Regions from separate parts of the Paenibacillus sp. S33 genome, predicted to be linked through region 1. Evidence: riboswitches for the same ligand, from Rfam matches in the RefSeq annotation. Region 1 holds a riboswitch; the other holds the start of a gene.
What was found. Region 1 has a riboswitch for thiamine pyrophosphate ahead of ACWGXJ_RS13595 (thiamine phosphate synthase). Riboswitches for the same ligand answer to the same signal wherever they lie in the genome.
Positions count from the first base shown of each region.

Region 2: it holds a riboswitch for thiamine pyrophosphate, as region 1 does, so the genes downstream of both, thiC (phosphomethylpyrimidine synthase ThiC) here and ACWGXJ_RS13595 (thiamine phosphate synthase) in region 1, are expected to answer to the same signal.

Region 1 covers NZ_JBSIEZ010000001.1:2,975,385-2,978,597, forward strand. Annotated here, with positions in the region: gene thiS (sulfur carrier protein ThiS) at 1-188, opposite strand, end outside; gene thiO (glycine oxidase ThiO) at 185-1,333, opposite strand; gene ACWGXJ_RS13595 (thiamine phosphate synthase) at 1,398-1,991, opposite strand; TPP riboswitch at 2,255-2,363, opposite strand; gene ACWGXJ_RS13600 (ABC-F family ATP-binding cassette domain-containing protein) at 2,457-3,213, opposite strand, start outside.
Region 2 covers NZ_JBSIEZ010000001.1:838,210-841,422, forward strand. Annotated here, with positions in the region: gene ACWGXJ_RS03925 (IclR family transcriptional regulator) at 1-649, shown strand, start outside; TPP riboswitch at 804-916, shown strand; gene thiC (phosphomethylpyrimidine synthase ThiC) at 1,103-2,902, shown strand; gene ACWGXJ_RS03935 (hypothetical protein) at 3,024-3,176, opposite strand.

The sequences.
Region 1 (3,213 bases):
AAATGTACAATCTCTAGGCAATCTCCATCCTTCAGTACCGCTTCATCATGATCTTCACGGCTCAGTATATGCCGGTTCAGCTCCACCACTACGGTTTTCACCTTTACATCAAGCTCATGTAGCAATTGATTCACATGAGTGATTCGATTAGAAAAGGTCATGCTCTGGCCGTTAATCGTCAGCTTCATAAGCTTTTCTCCTTGAGGAGCTCAGAAGAAAAACTACTTATCCCAAGTTCTGCTGCACCAGCTCCATTAAGCATAGCTGCCATCGCACGCCCGGTAGCATCACTCAGCAGGACACCGTTGCGATAATGCCCGACCGCAGCATATACGCCCTCGACCCCAGGAACAGTACCTATAAAAGGATGACCTGATGCAGCCTGCGGCCGTAAGCCCGCCCAAGCGCGTATAAAAGAAGCTTCACGGACGCGCGGCAGCCAGGCAGAGGCACGTGCCAGCAACCCCTCCAAGCCTCCTACGGTCACTTCTTCGTCATATTGATGCGGAAGGCTCGTTGCCCCAATCCAAAGCTCGTTATTCTGTTTAGGCACGAGGTAAATATCATCAGCATAAATGGTGTATTCTAATGGGTGATCCTTCAAGGAGACCGCTACCGCTTCGCCCTTGACCGGATAAAGTGGATATTCAAACCCAACCTGCGCCAGTAATTTCATGCTATCCAAGCCTCCAGCAATAATGACCTGATCGCAGGAAAAAAAGCCACTATCTGTTCGGACACCGCAAACTCGACCATCCTGTATGACCAGTTGCTCTGCCCGTGTACTAGACCATACCGTTGCTCCCAGCACCGCAGCAGCACCTGCATAAGCACGACAAAGCTGGACAGGAGCCACTTGTGTCTCCTTTGAACGATATATTGCTCCGATCGCTTGTTCATCCAAACCTGGAATTCGTCGGGCCAATTCCCTCGCATCCCACCAGATAGGACAATCATCCTCTCGCGTTTTAGCAGCTTTCCAGCGTTTTTGGCCTTCAGTTTCCGTACGGAAAGGGGTCACAAATCCTTCTGTACGGAATTCCACCGAAATACCCGACAAACGCTCCAGATCACAGACAAGCTCAGGGAATGCATCTCGACTTCTGCGAGCAAATCGTGCCAGCTCAGAGTCGGTGAACTCTTCACTTTCCGCTGCCAGCATTCCAACCGCTGCTCCTGAGGCTCCCTCACCCGGGATCAATCGTTCCAGCATGATCGTACTTCTTCCCTCCTTGGCCACATGATAAGCAATGGAACTGCCGATGACACCTCCACCTATGACCAAGCATTCAGCATGTCCTATCGCTCTTGCCTCTGTGTGTATCTTTAGCATTTGTTCCGTGTCTCCTCTCCATAAACCATTCTGCTTTCAGCTTGCCTCTACTCTCGTTTTCTCGCTACAAGCTGTGAACTACAAGATCTGCCATTCGCCTATATTCCATCGCAGCTGCAACGGGCGACTCAGCCTCCCATATACCAGACATCACCGCAATTCCGCTTGCTCCGGCCATATAAAGCTCCGGGATATGGTGCGGTTGTATGCCGCCCAGCGCGATCACCGGAATGTTCGACAGCCTGCAAATATGTTCAAGCTGAGCTAAACCCCGCGGTACAATACCGGGCTTACAATGGGTCTCATATACGTGACCATAAAGTACATAATCTGCTCCTGCCTGCTCGGCAGTCTGCGCCTCCTCCAAGGAATGCACAGACACTCCACAGCGTGTACTCTTTGAAAGTAGGCTTTTCACATCCACAACAGGTAATCCATTAGCTGGTAGCTGGACGGTTCCAACCAAAGTAAGTAAAGCTACATCCACACGATCATTTACTACAATTTGTTGCAAAGGCACTTCCTGCTCCACCATGCTGCGAGTCAAAGAAAGCAATGCAGAGGCACCATTCTGTTTTAAACGTGCGTGTACATAATGAACATACGGACAAATCATAGCAGCCACTCGGGCGGCTTGTGCAAAAGTGCCCTTTTCCATCGAAATTGCGTGTAATTCGATTTTGTCTTCACCTCACATTGGATTAAAGGATCTAAGCTTAGCAGCCACGTCTACCAGCAGTAATGAAAGGGGATTGTATGTGAATCCGTCTACGGAAGCTCGACAACTTAAAATGAACGAAACGCAAAAAAACCACTTCCCCAAGGAAGTGGTTTAACGAACGTCCAATAATCGAACGGACCATGATATCCGTATACGTGTATCGTCCCACGCACAAACAAAATAAAGATGGTGTTGCCTTGTTTGTACGGCGCTCACTTCCCTACGCTGGCATAACCCAGATCAGGTGCAAAGGGTCCGAAATCCATTTATTCCGTCTCAGCCGCATGGGCGGCTCCCCTAGTGTGACTATTTTATTGTATAAGCTAAAGATAGCTTAGCATATTTTCCTAATTCTGCAAACCCCACTTCGTGTGAAATATGCAGAACTGGATTTAATTGAGTTTAGTTAACTTTACTTGACCACTCTTCCACATTCCACGTTTTGGTTACCCAATCCTCGTAAAAGTCCGGTTCGTGAGATACAAGCAATACGGTCCCTTTGTATTCCTTTAAGGCACGTTTCAGCTCATCCTTTGCTTTAACATCCAAGTGGTTGGTAGGCTCATCGAACAATACCCAGTTGCTTTCACGCATTAACAGTTTGCAAAGACGGACTTTAGCCTGTTCTCCACCACTAAGCGCAGATAGCGGACGTGTGATATGCTCATTTTTCAAACCGCAGCGCGCCAAATGCGCTCGTACTTCATGCTGGTTCAAATGCGGAAATTCATTCCACACATCGTCAATCGGTGTAATTTTCTCTGCCTTTACTTCCTGCTCAAAATAAGCGGGCTGCAAAAAATCACCTTGATAGGTTTTTCCACTGATTGGCGGAATTTTTCCCAATATGGTTTTGAGCAATGTCGATTTACCGACACCGTTGTAGCCGACAATTGCAATTTTTTCGCCACGTTCAATCGTCATGGACATCTTAGGCAAAAGGGCATGTGTATAACCAATCTCAAAATCAATACCCTCAAATACCGTCTTTCCGCTTGCACGTGCCTCTTTGAATTGAAAGGTTGGTTTTGCGGCTTCTTCAGGCTTATCAATACGTTCGATCCGATCAAGCTGCTTTTCACGGCTCTTTGCTCGGCCTGAGGTAGAAGCACGCGCTTTATTACGCTGAATAAAATCTTCCTGTTTCTTAATAAAGTCC
Region 2 (3,213 bases), 2.1 Mb from region 1:
TGCCTCCAAAATTGGTCTACATAAAAGCACGGTTCATCGGCTGCTGACTACGTTGGAGGATCGGGGCTTTGTCGTTCGGAATGCCGAAACGGAAAAATATCGACTTGGCTTCCGCATTTGGGAGCTATCCACGCATTTGTCCCAAAGTGACGAGCCGGCGGTGCTGTTACAACCTGCAATGGAAGGACTACGTGACCGTCTGGGGGAGACGGTCAGCTTGTACTTACGGGACGGCAGCATGCGTATTCGCATACAAGCCGTGCAGAGCAATCAGGCGATCCGCAGGGTCGCGCCTGTAGGTGCGCGTATGCCGCTGGCTGTAGGGGCCTCCAGCAAGGTGCTGGCGGCCTTTATGCCGCCGCAGGAGCTGGAAGCCCTGCTAAGCGGGGATGAATGGCCGCCCTCAGTAGACCCGGAGGTCTATAAAGCCCAGCTGCAGGACATTCGCGAGAAGGGCTATGCGACCAGCTATGAAGAACGGGAGCCAGGGGCTGCTGCTGTGGCAGCGCCAATTGTGAACCGGAAGGGACAGGTCACTGCGGCTTTATCTGTATCCGGCCCGGTCAGTCGACTTGCACCCGAGACGCTACATGACTTTGCTCCGATTTTGATCGAAGCGGCGAAGGAAATGGGGCTTATGCTCCCGTAACAAGAATGAACACAGTTGAAGCAAGCAGAGTGATTTGATGGGGAACGTCTCCTTGGTAAAGGGAACCTAAAAGGGTTGCCAAAGCCATAAATTTGAAGTAGTCTGGTAAGGAAGGCGGTATGTTTGTTATATCCGCCTCATGTGAATAAAGTATCACAGTTACTGGGGGAGCCTGTAATGCCGGGCTGAGATGGAATCGTGCAAGATTCCGGACCCTTTGCACCTGATCTGGATCATACCAGCGTAGGGAAGTAATCGGCCATTGAAATGTATACGCGGCTGCTGTCTTCAGTGGCGCATTGGAATGGATTATTCCATATGCGCATTGTCTGAATAGCTGCCTCGTTAGATTAGCCGGTTCCCTGGGGAACCGGCTTTTTTGCATAGATCAGCGCCACCCTGGGAATGGTTCCGGATCGGTGTGTCATTTCATCGAAACGGGAGGAATGGACAATGAAGTCGACAGAAGCAGAAGGAACAAAAAAAGTTGAGGTAGAGAAGACAAGCGGGGAGCAAGCCAGTGGGGTAACGCCCTTTCCAGGAAGCCGTAAGGTATATATTCAAGGCTCGCGGCCGGACATTGCCGTGCCAGAGCGCGAAATTGCTCTTCATCCTACACATACGCCGCAGGGCACGGAGCATCATGAGCCATTGCGTGTATATGATACAAGCGGTCCCATGACCGACGAAGCCTATCAGGTCGATATCCGTCAGGGCCTGCCTCCATTACGGCGAGCTTGGGCCCTGGAACGGGGCGATGTGGAGGCTTACGAGGGACGCGCCGTCCAGCCGGAGGATAATGGACTGAAACCTGGCTCCAAACGGGAGACAGTGGAATTTCCCGGCGTGACCAATCGTCCGCTTCGTGCTTCGCAAGGGCGTACAGTGACGCAAATGCATTATGCGCGGCAAGGGATTATTACGCCCGAAATGGAATTTGCGGCGATCCGTGAAGGGGTGGAGCCTGAGTTTGTACGGCAGGAATTGGCGGCTGGACGAGCCATTTTGCCTTCGAATATCAATCACCCGGAAAGTGAGCCAATGGTCATTGGGCGTCATTTTCACGTGAAGATCAATGCGAACATTGGTAATTCTGCGGTTACCTCCTCCATCGAGGAGGAAGTGGAGAAAATGACTTGGGCTGTGCGTTGGGGCTCGGATACGGTTATGGACCTGTCCACAGGCCATAATATCCATACAACACGTGAATGGATCATTCGGAATTCTCCTGTACCGATTGGGACTGTGCCGCTGTATCAGGCACTTGAAAAGGTGAACGGTGAAGCAGAGGCGCTGACGTGGGAGTTGTATCGCGATACGCTGATTGAGCAGGCGGAGCAGGGAGTGGACTATTTTACAATTCATGCGGGTGTATTGCTGCGGTATATTCCGATGACGGCGAATAGAATGACGGGAATTGTGTCCCGGGGTGGGTCAATCATGGCAGCCTGGTGCCTTGCGCACCATCAGGAGAATTTTTTGTATACACATTTTGAAGAAATTTGCGAAATTATGAAAGCCTATGATGTGGCCTTTTCTCTCGGGGATGGTCTACGTCCGGGTAGTATCTATGATGCGAATGATGAAGCACAGTTTGCAGAGCTGGAAACGTTGGGCGAGCTAACGCAAATCGCATGGAAGCATGATGTTCAGGTCATGATTGAAGGGCCGGGACATGTCCCTATGCATAAAATCAAAGAGAATGTGGATTTACAAATGGAGATTTGTAAGGAAGCTCCTTTCTATACCTTGGGACCGCTCACGACGGATATTGCCCCTGGATATGATCATATTACCTCAGCCATCGGGGCGGCGATGATCGGTTGGTTCGGGACGTCCATGCTGTGTTATGTTACGCCTAAGGAGCATTTGGGTCTGCCCAACAAGGATGATGTCCGTGAGGGTGTCATTACCTACAAAATTGCGGCACATGCTGCCGATCTGGCCAAGGGGCATCCACGGGCGCAGCAGCGGGATGATGCTTTGTCCAAGGCGCGCTTTGAGTTCCGCTGGCGGGATCAGTTCAATCTGTCGCTTGATCCCGAGCGTGCCTTATCCTACCATGATGAAACGCTACCGGCAGAGGGCGCCAAGGAAGCACATTTTTGCTCAATGTGCGGCCCTAAATTTTGTAGTATGCGTATCACTCAGGACATTCGCGCCTATGCAGCGGATAAGGGGCTGGACACTCAAGAAGCAGTAGCCGCGGGGATGCGCGAGAAGGCAGAGCAGTATCGGGATGGAGGTCAGTAAAACGAACGTGGGAGTTTAGGGACAAATGAATTAAAAAAGCCGTGGTTCTCTACAGTCGATGTAGGAAACTACGGCTTTTTAGCATATGTAAAGCGGATCATGCAACCGGATAAACGGCGCCTTATTTTTTACCCATTTTTTCATTTAAAATATCCTGAAAGCTGAGCTTCTTTTCCGAGCTATCTTCTTTCTTCTGCATACTCACCGCGTTGGCACGTTGGTATTGGTGGTGAAAGGGCATCAGGGTGTGGACGGTTAAGTTCATTGTATTCATGTAGGTCATTCCTCCAATTCCATATTGTCAAATTCAG